DNA from 2 places in the Lysinibacillus sp. S1 genome. Region 2 is predicted to be linked to the other one. Evidence: riboswitches for the same ligand, from Rfam matches in the RefSeq annotation. Region 2 holds a riboswitch; the other holds the start of a gene.
The links. Region 2 has a riboswitch for cyclic di-GMP ahead of ACHZEU_RS16830 (methyl-accepting chemotaxis protein). Riboswitches for the same ligand answer to the same signal wherever they lie in the genome.
Positions count from the first base shown of each region.

Region 1: it holds a riboswitch for cyclic di-GMP, as region 2 does, so the genes downstream of both, ACHZEU_RS23105 (amidase) here and ACHZEU_RS16830 (methyl-accepting chemotaxis protein) in region 2, are expected to answer to the same signal.

Region 1 covers NZ_CP173154.1:4,577,122-4,582,534, forward strand. The annotation lists gene ACHZEU_RS23085 (acyl-CoA carboxylase subunit beta) at 1-261, shown strand, start outside; gene ACHZEU_RS23090 (hypothetical protein) at 368-1,321, shown strand; gene ACHZEU_RS23095 (M20/M25/M40 family metallo-hydrolase) at 1,456-2,571, shown strand; gene ACHZEU_RS23100 (chemotaxis protein CheW) at 2,595-3,083, shown strand; cyclic di-GMP riboswitch class I at 3,221-3,312, shown strand; gene ACHZEU_RS23105 (amidase) at 3,356-4,171, shown strand; gene nspC (carboxynorspermidine decarboxylase) at 4,283-5,413, opposite strand, start outside.
Region 2 covers NZ_CP173154.1:3,383,206-3,399,155, reverse strand. The annotation lists gene ACHZEU_RS16860 (PrkA family serine protein kinase) at 1-1,787, opposite strand, end outside; gene ACHZEU_RS16855 (M23 family metallopeptidase) at 2,000-2,995, shown strand; gene ACHZEU_RS16850 (HAMP domain-containing methyl-accepting chemotaxis protein) at 3,258-4,952, shown strand; gene ACHZEU_RS16845 (hypothetical protein) at 5,009-5,683, opposite strand; gene ACHZEU_RS16840 (sodium:solute symporter) at 5,821-7,311, opposite strand; gene ACHZEU_RS16835 (SDR family NAD(P)-dependent oxidoreductase) at 7,333-8,085, opposite strand; gene ACHZEU_RS16830 (methyl-accepting chemotaxis protein) at 8,075-9,826, opposite strand; cyclic di-GMP riboswitch class I at 9,932-10,017, opposite strand; gene ACHZEU_RS16825 (hypothetical protein) at 10,221-10,415, opposite strand; gene ACHZEU_RS16820 (DUF1456 family protein) at 10,557-11,051, opposite strand; gene ACHZEU_RS16815 (alpha/beta-type small acid-soluble spore protein) at 11,236-11,439, shown strand; gene ACHZEU_RS16810 (MFS transporter) at 11,510-12,706, opposite strand; gene ACHZEU_RS16805 (trypsin-like peptidase domain-containing protein) at 13,009-14,070, opposite strand; gene ACHZEU_RS16800 (hypothetical protein) at 14,007-14,345, opposite strand; gene ACHZEU_RS16795 (general stress protein) at 14,638-14,958, shown strand; gene ACHZEU_RS16790 (hypothetical protein) at 15,182-15,523, opposite strand; gene ACHZEU_RS16785 (zf-HC2 domain-containing protein) at 15,533-15,841, opposite strand; gene ACHZEU_RS16780 (RNA polymerase sigma factor) at 15,828-15,950, opposite strand, start outside.

The DNA.
Region 1 (5,413 bases), 1.2 Mb from region 2:
GTTATGGGTGCTGCTGGCGCAGCTAACATCATTTTTGCCCGTGAAATTGCAAAATCAGATGACCCAGAAGCAACTCGTGCAGCAAAAATCGAAGAATATAAAGAGAAATTTGCTAACCCATATGTTGCAGCATCTCGCGGTATGGTAGACGACGTAATCGATCCACGAGATACACGTATCAAGCTGATTCAAGGACTTGATATGCTGTCAAACAAACATGAAACACGTCCAGAGAAAAAGCACGGTAATATTCCTCTATAATAGTCATACAAGCCTAGCAGCTCAAAAGTTGCTAGGTTTTTCATTGCCAAAAAGTGAAACATTTTTGTTTGTCATCCGTACTGATAGATATGAGGAGTTGAGATGAATGGAATGGCAGCAATTACAAACAGAGCAAGAAAAGATTCATGCACAACTTAGAAAAGCATCTAGATTAAACGAACAAAATCAGTTAATTGATGGGCAAATTAAACATACACAACAGGAAATAGACACTCATACAGCAGCACTCCACCAAATTCGATCCAAACTTGATAAATTGGATGGTTTCTCGTTTATGAATATGATTCGTACATGGACAGGGCAACAAGATGAACTGAGGGCAGAAAAAATTGATAAGGCGGCAGTACTTGAATTAAAGCTGAATGAAGCAAAGAAAATGCAAAATGATTTAGCAGAGGACAACGTGCAAGTGATGAATCAGCTTGCCCAGATTGATGAAAATGCGCTACAGCAATCACTTCAACAGGTCTACCTTAAAAAGAAGAAGTATTTACAGATTCATGATGCTGCCCAAGCAGAAAGGCTAGAGCATTTAGCACATGAGGAAATGCTAACAAAGCAGCTCATTAGAGAAATTAAAGAGGTGGAGGAAGCGGGAGAAGTAGCTCTTACAAGGCTAGGGCAAGCAGCAGCTTCATTACATTCGGCCAATGGATATTCCACATGGGATACATTTTTTGGCGGTGGGCTGATTGCTACGCACTTAAAGCATGATGCACTCGATCAGTCTGAAAACTATTTACATAGTGCTCAAATTGCGTTACAAAGGTTTCATAATGAATTATTAGATGTTCATGAAATGTCTACGAAATCGCTGCATATTGAAACAGATGGGTTTGTTAAGTTTGCTGATTACTTTTTTGATGATATTTTTTCAGCATGGTCTGTTCATTCTAAAATCTCGACAGCAAGGGAACAGGTCTCACGTGTTCAAGATGATGTACATAATACGATTTGGCGCTTACAGGATAAACATAATAAAGCTGTMAACTACYWACAATCATTAGAAAAAGAAAAAGAGCTTATTTTCAATGACTAGGGAAAGTCTGAGATTTTTCTCAGACTTTTTATTTTGGTATTATTGTTCAATGATTTCAACTCTTCTGACGTTGTGCTAAAATGATACATATACTATAACGTGGAAATACACGTAAACTAAGGGAGTTTTACAACATGACAAGTCGTTTAGTAGAAGAGTTTTTTGAGCTCGTACAAATTGATTCCGAAACAAAACATGAACAACTAATAGCACCAATTCTTGTAGATAAGTTAACTGCACTTGGATTTTCAGTGATTCAAGACGATGCACATACGCGTAATGGACATGGGGCAGGTAATATTATTGCCACATTAAAAGGCACACTGGATGTAGAGCCAATCTATTTCACTTCTCATATGGATACTGTCGTTCCAGGAAAAGGCATTAAACCGTCTTTGCGTGAGGATGGCTATATCGTATCAGATGGTACGACGATTTTAGGTGCCGATGATAAAGCAGGACTAGCTGCTCTATTTGAGATGGTCAAACGTTTGAAAGAGCAAAATATTGCACATGGCGATATTGAATTTATTATTACGGCTGGTGAAGAAAGTGGCCTTGTTGGCGCTAAAGAGTTAGATCCAGCTAACATTAAAGCAAAATATGGATTTGCGGTTGATAGCGATGGCAAAGTTGGTGGTATCGTGACAGCAGCACCATTCCAAGCGAAAATTTTTACAAAGATTATTGGAAAAACGGCACATGCAGGGGTTGCTCCTGAAAAGGGCATTTCTGCCATAACAGTCGCATCAAAATGCATTGCTCAAATGAAACTAGGTCGTTTAGATGAAGAAACGACAGCGAATATTGGGCGTTTTGAAGGTGGACAAGCGACGAATATTGTTTGTGACGAAGTGACAATCCTTGCAGAAGCACGCTCTATAGACAAAGCTAAAKTGGATGCGCAAACAAAGCATATGMAAGATACGTKTGAACAAGTAGCTGCTTCTTTAGGCGCACGTGCAGAGGTAGAAGTGAAGCTGATGTATCCAGGCTTCCGTGTAACGGAATCGGATAAAGTAGTTCAGGTAGCTATGGCAGCTGCACGCAATATTGATCGTACACCGACACTAGGCATTTCTGGTGGAGGCTCAGATGCAAACGTCATCGCAGGCTTTGGTATTCCTACAGTTAATTTATCTGTTGGATACGAGGATATCCATACAACAAATGAAAAAATACCAGTAGAAGAACTTGAAAAATTAGCAGATTTACTAGTAGAAATCGTCAAAGAATCGGCGAAAAACTAACAGTCGAATAAGGATGTGACCCTATGGAAAGTGTCAAAGCAGTCGTTTTTGCTTGTGGGACAGAGGAGTATGCTGTGCCTGTGGAGCAAGCGATTTCAATTGAAAAATTAGAGCAAGTAACACCTATTCCTCATTTACCTAACTATCTTCTAGGCTTTACAAGAATTCGCGGTGAGCTTGTACCTGTTCTTGATTTTGAACGCATACTGTACAATCGTTCATCGAATACAGCAACTGCTCGTATCATTGTGTTGAATACAGATGTTGTTAATTATGGATTACTTGTTACAGAAGCACGTGAAATTCTTGATTTCGATGAATCAGTACTTCAGCAATTGGGTCTAGTCAATTATAGTAAAACACGCTATTTTACTGCGGTAGCTAATCTTGAAAATCGAATGATAACATATGTTGATCCAAAAATACTGGTTAATTCATTAGAGGGCATTCGAGAAATTATCGATTATTTACACAAAATGCTTGAAAATGAAAAGGAAAACGTAGAGGCTTAAGTACTCTACGTTTTTTTATGTTTGAATAGTAAATTTAACCTGTATTTTGTCGTTTTTACCTGATCATACATGTGACAATTATGCATTATACCTACAGACAAACAATTGCTAACCGCGTATGATAATGATTAAGAAAAAACTGAAAAAGGCAAACTTCACCGAAAGGGAGGGACGCAAAGCCATGAGTCTAAACACTATAATTTCAGTGCAAGATTGTCAGGTTGCCAGGTTCTGTTCTAGGAGCCGTGGCGAGTAGAATGGAGTAAGTTCGTATGAAGAGACAATTAAAAGTATGGACCGCACTAATCGTCATCATGATTAGTTCATTAGCTTTATCAAGTGGAAAGGTTGATGCAATGTCTATACAGGAAAAGGCTACTTGGCTGTGGGATACATCCCTCATCATTGATGACCAAGAAAAAATATTATTATTTTTAGAACATAACGATGTCAATAAAGTTTATCTGCAAATCGATCAAGGCATAGCGAGCAATGACTATAAGCATTTTATTAGTAACGCTTCTCACAGAGGTATTCGCATTTATGCATTGGATGGTGCTGCAAGCTGGGTTTCAGCTGAGGGTAGTCGAAGCCAAGACGAATTGTTTAATTGGTTACATACATATAATGAGAATTCAACTGAATCTGAGCAATTTTCTGGGGTTCATCTTGATGTAGAACCTTATTTAAATAGTGGATGGAGCTTACATCAAGCACAAACGATAGAATCCTATCAAACACTAATAATGAAAGCAAGTGAGAAAGCAAGTCAGTTACAACTTACTTTAGAAGTAGATATGCCATTTTGGTTTGATGAAGTTCAGTATAATAACCAATTTGGAAAAGGGTTATTAGCTGATTGGGTCATTGACCATACGGATAGTGTGACGATCATGGCCTATCGTGATGCTGCAAAAGATATTATCTCTATTGTAGAACATGAAATCGCTTATGCTTCCACTGTGAATAAATCAATTGTAATTGGTGTAGAAACAGGCGCTTCAGAGGAAGGGGAAAATATTACTGTTGATGATAAAGGAGAGGCCTTGATGAATGACCAGCTTATAGTTTTTCAGCAACAGGATTGAAAAATCGATGCGATGCAATGAGGATACATTCATTACGAGGGAAAATGGAGTAACATGCGTCCAGAAATATAGGCCTGCCAGTGTTAAACGGAAAGGGCTTGTCCATGAGTATTAGGACAGTCGACCACTGTAGTCCTCGAATTTAAATTCACGAATGACTTTAATACCTTCTTCATCATTATAAGAAACGATAGATGGTAAGTTGACACCGTTAAACATATGGTTTTTCACCATTGAATAATGAGCCATATCTGTGAATACAAGACGATCACCTGGTTTTAATGGCTGTTCAAACGAATAATCGCCAATCACATCACCAGCTAGACATGTTAGTCCGCCTAAGCGATATGTGTGTGCTAATTCATTTGCTTGTCCAGAACCAATAATCATTGGACGGTAAGGCATTTCAAGTACATCAGGCATGTGACATGTTGCTGATGTATCTAAAATAGCAAGATCCATTCCATTTTCTTGAATATCTAGCACCGTTGCTACTAAATAGCCTGTATTAAGGGCTACTGCTTCACCTGGCTCAAGATAAACAAGCAGGTTATACTTTTCTTGAATATAATTAATGATGTTCACAAGTTTTTCTACATCATAATCATCACGTGTAATATGGTGACCGCCACCGAAGTTTAACCATTTCATTTGGTGTAAAACATCACCAAATTTTTCCTCAACTACTTCAATAATACGCTCTAATGTATCAGAATTTTGTTCACACATCGCATGGAAGTGTAAGCCATCGATACCATCAAGCTGTGATTTATCAAAGTTAGCCAATGTTGTACCAAGGCGAGAGTTTGTGTAACAAGGATCATAAAGAGCTGTTTCAATTTCAGAGTATTCAGGATTCACACGAATACCACATTCAATTGTTTTACCAGCAGATTTAACTTTATCCTTGAACTGAGCCCATTGGTTAAATGAGTTAAATACGATGTGATCCACATAGCCTAGAAGCTCGTCCATTTCATGCTCAATATAAGCAGGTGCATAAACGTGAACTTCTTTGCCCATTTTTTCATAGCCAAGACGTGCCTCATGCAGTGAGCTAGATGTAATGCCCGCTAAATATTCCCCTACTAGTGGGAATGTTGAATGCATAGAGAAGCCTTTAAGGGCTAATAAAATGCGGCAGCCTGTTCGATCTTGAATTGATTTTAAAAGCTCAAGATTCTTTGTTAATAATCGCTCATCCACTACATAAGAAGGGGATGGAACTTTTGAAAAATCAAT
Region 2 (15,950 bases):
TGAGATTCATCTGGCATTTTAGAAGAAGTAGTAATTTTAACGATATCTTTTAAATCTGCAAATAATTTCTTCTGAATGGCCTCTCGCAATCTTTCATGAGAATTATAATCAAAACGTTTACCTTTTCGTGCATAGGCAGAAATTCGAATGAGAATCTCTTCACGGAATGCCTTTTTAGCATTTTCTGAAATGCCAATTTGCTCCTCAATCGAGCGCATTAATTTTTCATCTGGATTCATTTCTTCCCCAGTAAGTGGATCATAAATTTTATTTTTATTACAGAATGCCTCTACATTATCAAGGTAGTTATTCATCAATGTTTTTGCCGATTCCTCATAGGAGTACACAAAAGCCTTTTGTACTTCATTTTTAGCAATCTCATCATATTCTCTACGAGCAACCGCAATGTAATTCATGTATTTTTCACGATCCTCTTGAGAAATCGATGCATGCTGATCTAACCCATCCTTCAATGCTCGTAAAACGTCTAATGCATTTATCGATGGTATCTCTTTGCGGATAATAGCAGAAGAAATACGGTTAATAATATAGCGTGGATCAATACCGTTCATGCCTTCATTCGGGAACTCTTTCTTCAGCTCCTCTAAGTCAACGGAATTAAATCCCTCCACATTTTCTCCGTCGTACAAGCGCATTTTTTTAATTAGATCCACACCTTGTTTTTTCGGAACTTCCAAACGAGTGAGAACCGAAAAGATTGCTGCGGCCTTTAAAGCATGCGGTGCAATATGGACATGGGACATATCGCTCTCTTTTATCATCTTTTCATAAATATGCTCTTCCTGACTAACTTTGAGGTTGTAGGGAATTGGCATAACGATAATTCGAGAATGTAATGCCTCATTCTTTTTGTTCGAAATAAATGAACGATACTCTGTTTCATTTGTATGAGCAACGATTAACTCATCTGCACTAATTAAAGCAAATCTTCCTGCTTTGAAATTTCCTTCCTGCGTTAATGATAATAAATTCCATAAGAATTTTTCATCTAGTTTTAGCATCTCCTGGAATTCCATCATTCCTCTATTAGCCTTATTCAGCTCCCCATCAAAGCGGTAAGCACGAGGATCCGACTCTGAACCAAATTCACCAATTGTAGAAAAATCAATACTTCCTGTTAAATCTGCAATATCCTGTGATTTAGGGTCTGATGGTGTAAATGTCCCTATACCCACACGTTTATCTTCTGAAAAAGTAATACGTTCAATCATTACATTTTCAATGCGTCCATCGTATTCCTTTTCAAGACGCATTGTATTTAAAGGCGATAAACTTCCTTCAATTCTAATCCCATATTCCTCAAAGAACTCATTACGCAAATGATGTGGAATTAAATGGAGCGGATCTTCATGCATTGGACATCCCTTAATTGCGTAAACTGCACCTTCATCTGTTCGCGAATATTGCTCTAATCCGCGTTTTAGTAAGGTAACGATAGTTGATTTACCACCACTAACTGGTCCCATTAATAATAAAATACGTTTTCTAACATCTAACCTGCGTGCTGCTGGATGGAAATATTCCTCCACCAGTCTTTCAATTGCTGTTTCAAGCCCAAAAATTTCTTGTCCGAAAAATTTGTACATTTTTTGCCCATCGCGTTCCTCTACACCAGAACTTTTTATCATATTGTAGACGCGTGAATGGGCTGTTTGAGCAACTTCAGGTCTTTCCCTAATGATGTTTAAATAATCTGCAAATGTCCCTTCCCACTTCAGCCTGTTTTCTTCTTCGCGATAGTTTTTCACTTTATCTAAAATGTTAATAGCCTTCCCTCCATTCAGGGCTTGATTTATAACATAGTATGAAGTTAATGGCATGATGATACCATTACTTTTTCTTTGATGAAGTTTCTTCTTATTATTTCTATTTTTTGGGGCAAAAAAATTGCGGATATATCAACTGTTTTCATACATAGAACCTTACTGAATGAAGATAAAAATTTCGGTTATTCTAACGTTAGAAAGGAGGTCCATCATTGCATCGCCATTTTATATTTCTTTTCACATTTTTATTTTTAGGGATTATGCTGTACCCTTCTGTCTCTTTTGCAAAGGAGGATCTTACAGAAGAAGAAATTTTACAGCAGCGTATGTCCTATTATGTACAATTCGATGAATTACTCATTCCATGGCATTTTTTAGCCGCTATCGATCAATATGAAAGAAACCTACAATCAGTTCGTAAAGACATCCCTAAACGAGAAGGCTATTTGGCTATCCAATTTTCTGATGAATACTGGTCAGGTGCATTAAATCCTGTAAAGGAAGACACTTCTCCTGAGACAATTAGCTATTTCGGAGGAATGGGCCTTGATGGTAATCATGATGGAATCGCTAGTCCAAAGGATGATGAGGATGTCATATTTTCGATGGCTAGTTATTTAGGGAAATTTGGAACGACTGATGAGGATTTTAAATTAGCTTTATGGGAATATTACGGAAGCGAAGAAGCCGTCAATCAAGTATTTACCATCTCCACATTGTACAGACATTTTAAAACCATTGAACTTGATGCACATACCTTCCCGCTAAATATTCGCTCTGATTACAGTTACCGGGGCACTTGGGGCGCCAATCGTGGTTGGGGTGGACGCCGTATTCATGAGGGAACTGATATTTTTGCCAGCTATGGAACGCCTGTATTATCTACCTCTTTTGGAATTGTTGAGGTAAAAGGATGGAATCAATTTGGTGGCTGGCGTATTGGTATTCGCGACAATCATAATTCCTACCACTATTATGCCCACCTCGGTAGCTATCATAAGGAAATTGAAGTAGGTACAATTGTAAAACCTGGTACTGTTCTTGGCTATGTTGGAAGCTCTGGCTATGGAAAAGAAGGTACATCGGGCAAATTCCCTCCACATCTTCATTATGGTATTTATAAATTTAATGGAAAAACGGAATGGGCTTTTGACCCTTATCCTTCCCTTCTACAGTGGGAACGCCAGGCGAAAAATCAAAAACAATAGAGAATCCTTTACTTATGGCACTTGAAGCATTTTGCTTCAGGTGTATTTTCTTTCTATATAGGAAATTTTACATAAATATATAAATTGGTTGTTAGACATCTGTATATATTTAACTATTAAGAAAAGGAAAATAATTATATCATTGTACTAAAAAACTATTTTTAAATATTTCTATCGAAAGGCTTATTAATACGCATAATTAGTTATAAAATAATACTTGTGTTGAAAAAATTTCTCAATGAGATAGTAAAGGGATGGGAAAATGAAAGGCATTATCAAGTTTAAAACACTTAAAACACGAATTTTAAGTGCATTTATTCTTTTGTTAGTTTTAGTAGTTAGCTTTACAACCTACACTTACAATTCCAATACAAATATGGAAAAACAGGCAAAAGATTTAGTAAAAGAAGATTTAGTTGTTTTAAATGCAAGTAAAAATTTAGCACTCTCTATGAGTGTCCGTCTATCTGCAGCGTTAAATTATGTGTTGACAGGCGACGAAAAATACAAAGAATCATTTGATGAGTATCGCAAAATGGCTGAGGAAAATAATGCTATTCTAGACAAATATGAAAAATCAGATGAACGCGATCAACTTGTAGTAATCGCTCGTGATTGGAGTACCCTTGTCAATACAGAGGTATTTGATATCTACCAAAAGGGCAATAAAGAATTAGCTTTAGAAAATTTAATGGATACACATGAACTCGTAACGAAAGTGCGATATGGTTACGAAAAACTGGCAGATGAACGAGCTAAAGCCATTACAGATGTCGGTAATGATGTTGTATCAACTAGCTCTGAGAATCGAACAATTGGTATCGTCTTTAGCTTGATTCTAACTATAGCTGGTATTCTAATTGCCATTATCACAGCCAGTACCATCTCTAAACCTGTTACAGTAGTAGCCGACCGGATGAAAGAATTAGCAGATGGAAATTTGCAACTAGAGCCTCTGCCTGTAAAAGCCCGAGATGAAATTGGAACATTAATGGTAGCAGCCAATGACATGAACGAAAAATTAAAACAAACGATCCAGTCTATCTACTCGGTTTCTGAAACAGTAGCAGCTAGTAGTGAAGAACTTGCTCAATCATCGAATGAGGTACAAGCAGGTACTGAGCAAATTACAGTAACGATGCAAGAGCTGGCATCTGGTACAGAAACACAAGCATCTACCACAGGTGATTTGGCAGAAACAATGACAGCATTTAAGCGTAGCATTCATGAAACTACACAAGAGGGCATTGAATTAAGCGAACATTCTAGTCATGTTCAAAAATTAACGGTTTCAGGGAAAAGTTTAATGGTGCAATCTACCAAACAAATGGCTACAATCAATGAAATTGTATTAGACTCTGTGAAAAAGGTAGAAAATTTAAATGAACAGTCTGCTGAAATATCCAAGCTTGTGTCAGTTATCGATGATATTTCAAACCAAACAAATTTACTTGCATTAAATGCAGCCATCGAAGCAGCACGAGCAGGTGAGCATGGCAAGGGCTTTGCTGTTGTGGCAGATGAAGTCCGAAAGCTTGCTGAGCAAGTACAGTTCTCTGTCACGGATATTGCAACAATTGTCCAGCGTATTCAAGGTGAGACTGGCAATGTAACATCTGCCCTTCAGACTGGCTATGAGGAAGTAAAAAGAGGAACAGCACAGCTCGATGAAACAAATGAAACATTTGAAAAAATTTCTGATGCTGTTGGGGATATGATTGTTAATATTTCAACGATTTCAACGAATTTAAATCAGCTTGCTCAAAATTCGGAAACCATTAATGCTTCTATTGATGATATGGCCTCCATTTCACAGGAATCCGCTGCTGGCGTTGAGCAAACAACAGCAACTGTGGAGGAAACCGCCGCTACAATGGATGAAATCGCTAGAAGTGCAAATCAGCTTGCTGGAATGGCCGAAGAGTTAAATACGCAGCTACAGCAATTTAAAATTTAATCATCTAAACAACAAAGGCTATCTCAAATTTTTCTATTTTGAGATAGCCTTCTCTCTTATTGCCAATGACTTATTGGCACTCGTTCCAGTTCATGACGTTTAATAATAACACTTATCTTTTGAAACCATTTCTCACAAAGCTCTATGGCTTCTTTATAGTCATCCTCCTCTTTTGATATGGGATCTTCACTATTATCCATGAACATATATTCTTGAATAGGCTCTGATAAATGATCTACTACTAACTTTAGCGATAGCTGTGAAATTGTATCTTCTTCTACCTCCTCTTCTTCTATTTCATCTGCTTCAGCAAGTAAGGAACCACTCATTAGATGATTCTTTGTTCTAACCGTAAATACTTCATCTTCCATGATGGCAACCTCATATATTCTGTTAAATGGAACCTCTATAATTTTTAGTTCTTCGTCTAAAGCTTCTCTTCGGGCAAAAATAAGCATGTTTGTCTGTTCATTTAACAGTAAAGCATTTAAAGCATCATTGGAAACTGTACATTGTGTATGAGGAATAGCCATTATCTCCTCCTCACTAGCTTCCGTCATGGCTGTCAAAGTTTGTATGGCAATATAACGCTCTTTTAAATAACGGATACTCCCTAGACCGACTAAAGCCAGCCCGATTAAAAAAAATAGTTGCTTAATAATGACTAATTCAATGGCATTTGCTAGATAAAGATAGACAATCCCTAATAAAATGAAGAAAATATTTTTCATCCAATTCCCGCCTTTATCAAGATAATCACTAGAAAAATTCAGATGATGTACTAGCAATAGTATTCTTGATTCTATCGTTTCATTCTAATAAAAAACACGAATTCATTGAACTTTACAATGAATCCGTGCTTTTGCTTTTAACGGCCAATTAGCGCTTCTTTACTACTTACGTCGTCTAATGTTTTATCTTTTTCTATTTTATGCATCTCAAGAACATGCTCAGATGGCGGAACGAGTATGCTCACCACGACAATTGTGATACCAGTTATAACAACACCTGAAAATACAGGAGCCTGCCATAATTCATTTAATAGACCTATGAAGCCTTCTGATTGGATTGTCAGACTAGGTACGAATGTTAGTGATGTCACAATGTAATAAACTAAGCCAACGGAAATACTTGCCCAAACTGCTGGTGTACTGACACGTTTCCAAAATGGTCCTAAAACGATTGGCCAGAATATTGTTACGAATATAATATCCCAAGCTAAATAAGCTAAATCAATTACTTTTTGGAAGCTTACAGCTAGCACTAAACCTAATAAAGCACTAGCTAGAATAATAGATCTCGAAAATCTTAATAGCTTCTTAGGATCAGGATTGTGATTAATAAAATCTAAATAAATATTCTTTGTCACAATCCCTGAAGTCGCTACATAACATGCAGCTACTGTAGACATCCCCATGGCTGCCATGGCTGTTAAGAAAATAGCTGCTAATAAAGGAGGAAAATAACCTTGTGCAAAGGTAAGCATCAATGTTTCTGGGTTTGTGCTTTCAGGATAAATAGACTTAAAGGCTTCCCCTAGCATCCCTGGAATCCAGCTAATTGCAATGACAATAATACCAGCAATAATCATGCTTCGTTGTGCCACCCGTGGACTTTTTGCAGCAGCTACCCTCTGCCCAAGGTCAACTGCAGGGATATCTCCAAGTGCTAGTACAAGATACAAAGTCCAGAATTCTGCTCCTGCCTTCTCAAATAATGTACTGATATTCCACCACTCGGGATTAAATGTAACGTCTGGATAGTAAAACAAAATAAAAATGGTAATACCCAAAATACCTGCCACTGCAAGTGCACCTTGTACGATTTCAGTATAGGCTACTGCCCATAAACCACCAATAACTGAATAAATAGCCGTTAGCGATACAAATAGAAGCGCCGCAGGTATAAAATCAATTTGCAATAATTGCTGAATAATATACGTTCCACCAACTGTTAACGCCGCTGCATTAAAAACTCCAAAAGCAATTGCCATAACAACCCCTGTATAGGCTCCTAGCTTTTTACTGCCATAGCGTAAACCGTAGTAATCTGCTAATGTCCAGCCCTTTAAACGTCGCAATGGCTTTGTCCAAATGAGTGCTCCAAGAATCATACAAGTCCCTAAACCACCCATTGTTGCCGAACCTTCAAAGCCACCACTTGTATAGCCAGAGCCTACCGCTGCAAAAAAGAAGGGAGCTGCTAATAATGCAGCGACTAAACTACCCGTGACAACGGATAAAGGCATGCTCCAGCCAGCAACAATTAAATCCTCGGCTGTGTTGACACGCTTATAGCCTTTATAGCCAATATAATAGATAAATAATAAGTATAAGCAAAAGATAATAATATTTAACATTATTTACTCCTTCGTTTTCCATTAACCGTTCATTACGACCCCACCATTTGGCGTTAAAATTTGACCTGTATAGAAGTCAGCATGATTAGAGGCTAAAAATAATACACTTTTCGCAACTTCTTCTGGTTGTGCTAAACGTTTTAATGGATATTTTGCGGATTCTTCCTCCACATAGTTATCGCCAAACTCTTGTAGAATGTCCGTAAATGTTCCACTAGGAGCAACTGCATTGACAAGTATAGAAGGTGCTAATTCTCTTGCTAAAGCCTTTGTAAAAGCATTAATAGCACCCTTTGCAGCTGAATAATGCGTGAATTCTTCACAACCCAAGCTACCAATATCAGATGAAATATTGATGATTTTTCCTGTATTACGTTCCTTCATTCTTTTTGCTGCTTCACGGCAATTATAGAAACAGCCATATAAATGAACTTTAATCATACGATCCCACTGCTCATCCGTTAAATCTGTAATGCTGGAACCCTGTGCAAATCCAGCGTTATTTACAAGAATATCAAGATTCCCGAGATGCTCGTCCATAAATTGATGCATCGCTTGTACTTCTTGAGAGTTAGAAACATCTGCGTGGAATATTAAAGCTTTCACACCCAACTTTTCTGCTTCTGCACGTACAGCTTCTGCCTCTTGCTCATCCCCAATATAATTAATTAAAATATTGGCTCCATGTTGCGCAAAGCCTAAAGCAATTGCTTTACCGATTCCTTTACTAGAGCCTGTAATTAAAACATTTTTTCCTGTAAAATTAATGTCCATTATGATCATTCTCCAATTTGAATTTTGCCACTAGACCTTGCAGCTCTTCTGCTGTTTTGCCCAGTGATGAAGAGGCATCCTTTACTTCCTGCATGGTAGATAATTGCTCTTGTGTAGAATTCGAGACATTTGAAGAGAACTCTGCTGACTGCTCTGCAGATTGTTTAATATTATTAACAGATGCCGCCACTTCTTCTGAGGATGCAGAAATTTGTTGTGAGGCTGCTGAAATTTCACGTATTTGGCTAGCTACTTCTTCTGAGGAAGTAAGAATTTCTTTAAAGATTTCGCCTACTTCATTGGTAAATGCCATCCCTACCTTAACATCCTCTTTACCTTTCTCCATAACCGTGATAGAAGCGTTTGAATCAGACTGAATAGAACTAATTAAATTGTAAATTTCTGTTGCTGATTGAGAGGATTGTTCAGCTAAGCGTCTCACTTCATCCGCAACAACGGCAAAGCCTTTACCGTGTTCACCTGCTCGTGCCGCTTCGATCGCAGCATTTAAAGCTAATAGATTTGTTTGATCAGCTATAGCAGTAATTAAGCTAACAATTTCACTTATTTTTTTAGTATTAACATGTAGTCCATTAATGGTTGTCCCTATTTGTTCAACAGAATCATTAATTAACTCCATTTGAGCAATAACTTGTTGTACAACTTCATTGCCTCGTTCAGAAGCCTGTGATGCTGAAATAGAGGATTCCGCAGCTACATTTGCAGAATCAGCAATTTGCTGAATACCTGTTGCAGTTTCTTCCATAGCAGCAGCTGTTTCCTCTGTCATGGTCATCGAGGCCTCAGCATTTTGTGTAATTTGATTCATGTCTAGTGCAATATTTGTTGAGCTGTTATAAGTTTCACCAGCATGTACCGTTAATTGATTGGCTGCTGAAGAAACGTGATTGGATGTATTGCGTATGTTTAAAATAATATGTTGCAAATTAGCCACCATTGTACGAATGGATTCAGATAATTTACCAATTTCATCCTTCGATGTCTCTAAATCCACATCTATTAATTCACCATTTGCCACTTGATTGGCAACGTTCACTACTTTTTTCAGTGGCTTTAATAGTCGATCTATAATTATGTAAACTAAAACTAATAAAATTAAAATGCCGATAATGGCAATGACAATTTGCTTAATCACACTTGTTTTAATAATCGTATTGATATAATCAGCGGAGTAATCAATCCCTAATAGGGCAATCAGTTGGCCATTATCATCTTTAATAGGACTAAAAACCGTTCTCCAAGAACCAAAAGGATCCTCGAATATATCAGTTACCTCTGTACTATTATTTTCAATAGCTAATTTTGCTGTTTCTACATGTTCATCCGCTAAATCAGTAAAAATTTCACCGGCTTCATATACTTCATTTAGATTAGAGGTATAGCCAATTGGATTGACGCCACCCTCATCCTTGACATCCCAAATATAACTCCAGCTCATAATACCTTGCTGGTCCTGAATCATATCAAGTTGCTTTTGGATCTTTGTAAACTTTGCGTTTGTTTCCCCTTTTTCGGACAGCAAATCTTTTACTTCATCACTGTCTAAGTTCATAGCTGTTAATAAACCAACACTTTTTAATTCTTGCTTCAAATCCACATTCATCCGATTATTCAATTCACTAATACTTTGCGTCGTAATAATAGCGATAAGCAGTAATACAACGATAGAGACTGTTAGTAAAAGCTTATTTTTTAATGATGTGTTTTTTAACAACTTCATTTCCCCTTTTCCTCCTTTGAACTTTACTTGCAAAAAAATGCCTATTTCAAAAGAAATAGGCATAAAAGAACAAAAACTAGAATGAGAATGATACAACTAGCACTCTTTTGCAACCCAGCCGCCATAGCATTTATTGCCTTAGACCTGTAGCTTTGCGTCTTTACTTTTCAGTAAATTTGCCTATATTTCCCTACCAAAATTAACACAGTAGGTAAAAGTAGTCAATGCTCTCTACTTAAAACATACATATTATATACTAGCTGTTCCTTCATTAATAATTATATAAATTACTTAATTATGATTCATCTATTGAACAAAATAAAAACAGCTACAACCTCAATTAGCGTTGTAGCTGTCCACTTTCAATTCACTTACCCCTAAGTGTTTGAATAAATTATACGTTTTGTGTGACAAGTAATACGGATGGTATAAAGGATAATGCAAACATAGCGATATACCATACGGAAGTACGTCGTAATGAAAAGCGTACTTTTTTTCGTTCCGCATAAAAAATATCTAACATAACTGCAACAATAAAAGGCATTGTAATACATGCAATAGCTACTAATAAGATGTCAAAATAAATCATACAAGCACCCCTTTGTCTGTGAACATTTTTCATCTTTTTTGTGAACATTTTGTGATAATTTTATTGTACACAATTTCATCACAAATTGTCAACGAGTTTTAAAGAAAAAAATGGCACTTTATGATTGATATCCATTGTGCATTATGCTCTATATTTATATGTTAGGCCCCTTAAAAAATTTCGTACGAATGAATCGCCACACTCTTTATAATTACGATGACTTGGATTTCTTAAAATAGCACCTAATTCACCTTTTGTAACTTTAATGCCGCCGTCATATAAAATCTCAAGCATCTCCTCCGTTGTTAAAGCTAAAGCAATTTTTACTTTCTTTAGCAGCATATTATTTGGGCTTTCTTTACCTGACACAGGTAAAGGTCCAACAGCCTGTCCTTCTCTTGGTTTCTGAGGCCCACGTTTAAAAGTAATTAATCCATTTAAAAATGCCTCTAACATTTTATTATTACATTTGATGTATTCCTCTGGCGCTTCTTCCTCATCATTAATCTTAATCAGCATATTTAATACTTCTTCCTTTGAATAATCCATGCCACCAAGTTTAAAAATTTCTACCATATCTACATTTTTTATATCGAACGCATAGCGTAAACGAATTAAGATATCATTATTTGTCATTATATTTCCTCCTTTAATTAACCTTATATAGTAAAGAGCCAGGCTTAATTATAACAGAGAGTTTGCTGATTATTGCTAGCTTTCCACAAGTTGTTGTTGTTAGCAAATAGCGTGTGCATTTCCTACTTTTTAAATGTATMAAAAATTTAATCGCAACCATTCTAAGMWCAAYGAGGTGAGAACAATGGCTAACAATAACCGCAGTTCAAATAAACTTCTAGTACCTGGAGTACATGAGGCTGTCAATCAAATGAAATATGAAATTGCACAAGAGTTTGGCGTTCAGCTTGGGCCAGAAGCATCTTCTCGCGCAAATGGTTCCGTTGGAGGAGAGATTACAAAACGCCTTGTTGAAATCGCTGAAAAACGTTCAAAAGGTTTATTATAATTAAATACTAATAAGAAAAGAACGAATCCCATTTACATAATTGGAATTCGTTCTTTCGTGCTCTATAAAATTATGCTGTTTGCAATTCCTTCCCTGAGCTCTTAAGCGTTAGCATAACGATAAAGGAAATACAATACAGTGCTGCTAAGTAAATCATCACGACAGTCATATCGTAGCTTTGTAAAATAAAGCCTACAAAGATTGGTGAAAACCCACCTATAGCTCGTCCAAAGTTAAAAATGGTGTTTGTTGCTGTACTGCGAATTTGTACTGGATAAAAGCTACTAATTAATGCACCATACCCTGCAAACATTCCATTAGAGAAGAATCCTACAACCGCACCGCCTACTAATATCGCTACTGCACCTGTTGCAAACGAGTAAAAGAATACAGCACATGCAGAGGCTACTAAAAATATCCCGAATGTTCGCTTTGCACCAAAACGATCCATAAATCTGCCAAACGTCAGCATTCCAATGATCATGCCAACTGCGGTACTAATTGTCCACAATGCTGAGCTTGAAACCGATAAACCTTGTGATTTCTGTAACATCGAAGGTAGCCAAATCATTAGACCATTATAGCCTGCGATTTGAACAGTAGCCATTAGAATTAGGGAGAGTGTTGTCATGGTGATACGAGGTGAAGCAAATAATTGTGCTAATTTCCCGTTCTCTTGCTTATTATTTTGTTGTTTCTGCGCTGCTAACCATTCTGGTGATTCATCAATATTTTTACGTACGATAAAGGCGAAAATAACTGGTAGTAATCCTACAAAGAATAATGCACGCCACCCTAAAGTTGGTAAAATAATAGCACTTAATAAAGCGGCTAAAATTACTCCATATTGTGCACCTACACTGACATAAGAGGATGCTCTGCCTTGTTTATTCTTTGGCCAAGCCTCCGCCACAAGCGCCATCCCAATACCATATTCTCCGCCAGCACCTAAACCAGCGATAAATCTATAAACATAAACTTGTTCAATACTTGTTGCTACTCCTGTTAAGGCCGTTCCGATGGCAAACAAAATAATCGTATACGTAAACACTTTTACTCGACCATATTTATCTGCTAATACTCCGAAAATAATACCACCCAGTAGCATCCCAATATTCGTGATGGATGAAATCAATCCACCTGTTGCAAGATCAATATTAAATTCTGCAATAATCATTGTCATAGCAAAGGAAATAAACATAATGTCCATTCCTTCTAGCGTTAGCCCCGCCACTGAAGCAACCACGGTTTTTTTACGATAATCCATTCTTTTTAGCCTCCATTTTCTAGTTGTCGATCTCTTTTAGTGAATGGATTATAGCTGTCTTGTCCATTCTCTTTTGAAGCCTCACGGGACTTCCTTTAAAAGAGGAGTACGGAACAATAATAAAAGCCCTTCCGTCACAGAGGACAAAAGGGCATGACAAAGCAAAGATATTAGCTTAAAAATATCACATAGCCCTTTTCAGCCTCTCTGGACCGTATTAAAGGATTTATATATCGTTCATTTATACCGTTCTACATTCTATAAGATTACTGAAGAAAAAGCAATGGTCGAATAGTGGAAATTCAACACGGTATTTCTATAAAGTTTTGAGCAAACTGATAAATTAGATTGGCAGGTACAGCCAAATTAAGGTTTTGACCATCATCGAAGCCTGCTGTAATCAGACCAACCAATCGCCCATGCATATCCAATAAAGCACCACCTGAACTGCCATTTGATATAGCGGCTGTAAATTGAATCATAGACATTTGCCGAATATCACGAAAACCCGAAACAATCCCATCAGAAACTGAGTTAAACAATCCTAACGGACTGCCAATCGCCACAATTTTTTGCCCTCGAACTAATTGTCCATCCATTTTTACAGGTAAAGGATGGCCTATTCTGTCTACCTTCAAAATAGCCAAATCATGCATATCATGATATTTCACAAATTGATGGGTAATATACTCGTTGGTATCATTTTCATAGAGCACAGAATAATATTTTCCACCACCCACAACATGCAGATTTGTTAAAATATATCCATCTTGGTGGAGAATGACACCAGAGCCATAGCATAAAACCTTGTCATCCTCCCCGAAGGTCTTAATCATCACAACAGATGTGGCTAAGGAGGCTAATTGCTCATAGCTCCACTCCTCCGTCGCATTCGTTTTTTGAGCAGGAATGTTCAATTGTCTTGAAGTACTTTTAATAGGCAATGTTATTTCTTTTTCATAGAAATGTCGACACATATGTAAGGTAGATGACGCTTCTATTATAGGGTACAAATTGGCAATATCTCCTTTGGGATTCATGTAACAAATATCGCACCCCAGTGACGATAAGAAATATAAAAATAGTAATTCATGCTGCGTAATGTCACCTATAAAAACAATTTTGGGGGAAGTTGGATTTTCCTCCGAAAAAATTTGTGGTAAATAATAATCCATCCAATACAAAAATTTAACTGCAAAATTTTTTAACAACGTTTCATTAGTATAAGGCTGATTTTCTTTAAATATTTGAATCATCTGTTTAAAGCTTAGCTTTTTTGTCCATTCAAGTTGATCACTCACTAATTTACTGCACAAAGATAGCTTATACAGTAATTGCGGGTTTTCAGCAGCAGTCTGCCACATTCTCCAGCTTCCGACAATCTATCTACATCTTCCTTATTACGAATGACCTCAAGCTTATGCAGTCGTAAATAAAAAATGCTTTGCTTGGAGAAATACTCCTCCATTTTTAGAATCTCATCTTTATAAAAATCTACAGAATCAGGTATACCGATATATCGTAGAAAAACAACTTCCTTCGTAAGAGAATGTTTGTTGTGATTAATTTGCATAAACTCCTGAAAAGTATTTGCTGATTTATTGTATTTAATTTTTAACGGTCTAGTTGTCACAATCATCTTCATACAACTCCTATAAGCTCTTCATTACATATAATGGTACTTATATACAATTCTCTGATGTTTCTCTAAATCCTCTATTGATGCAAACAAAAAAGCCCGACTCTATAAAGAATTGGACGTAGCTTTGGAATAAAGATTTAGAATAACAACTTCCAATGTTTTTGAGTTGTTCATTAGTATTCAATTAGTTGTTAATGCCACTCTAACATAATTAAAAACTAAAAAGATGTTTTATTCATTCAATATAGTGGAATAGATTGAATGTGAACATATATAGGAGGGATCAATAATGACAGTCAAATTGACAGTAGAAAACGTAGTACAGGCGAAACAAGAAGTGGAGAAATTAGAAGCGCAAGGATATCTTCGAGATAACATTTACATCTTTGCGCACTATGAAGAACGTGAAGATGATATTAACGAAGCACTCGGGACTGAAGAAGCTGGTATTAGCGAGCAAGGGTTCCTGACTTCTATGAAGAACCTGGTGAATTCCCGTGGAGATGAACTCCGCAACAAGTTAGCTTCTGTCGGCTTAAGTGAATCGGAAGCTGCTCAATTCGAGAAGGAACTGGATACAGGTAAATTGGTCATAGTTGCCAATAAGTAAAAACAAACCCGGGAATCCAATCCCGGGTTTGTTTCATTTTAACCTTCGTCTCTGTATTCAAGATAGCCTTTCAACTATTGTCAATTATCTGCTCGAGGAAATTTTCTTCTTCTTCATTAAAAAGTCTTCTTCAACAATATGGTCCTATTCATAAAGAATGATAATTTTCCTTATTACGGAAAAGCACCCGATAATGGAATAACTAAATATGATTTCCATCAGATTATTTCTCCCAAATTAATACTGCACGTTCTAAAACTGAATCCCAAGAATCCTTTCCTCCAGGAACCATCTCTTCTGAATCAAATTCCACATAATATACCGCATCGTTATTTCCACTTTCAGGTAGAACGAAGGTATCTTCTTGTCCAAGCCTCTTTTCATCATCAATCAGGTTTCTCGAAGGTGAATCAGTCATTGTTTTTGTATAATAAATAAAACTCACAATCTTTTTCTCTCCATCAATTTCAAATTCCTTAGGAAACGTTCCGTGAACACCTGCACGGCTTTTGCCATAATATCGGGAAATCAACTGATGATCATTTTGTCTTTCGATTTTGATCAAATCTTCCGATTAAGGAATAACCGTTTCAAAATAGAAAACAGACAAATAGGTCCCCAATAAAATAAGTGCCGTTATAAAAACCGAAGTAATGGAAATGATCACTTTTTTCTTACGCCATTTTTTACTGATCTCTTTAAATTGAAAAGCCTTATTTTCTGCCGGGATATAAAGTTCCTGTTTCATGGTTTCATATTCTTTTTGACATTTTTCACAATGCTGTAAATGTTCGTCTACCATTTCTTTTGTATCTTCACTAACTACCTCATCAACATACAGAGGTAAAACATCTTGAATAATTGTGCATTTAATCTCTTTCATAATTCATCGCCTCCATATACTCGATAATTTGTTTTCTCGCTCTGTAAAAGGTAACCCTTGCCCACCCTACACTTTTTCCAAAAAGACGTCCTATCTTTTCAAAAGTTAA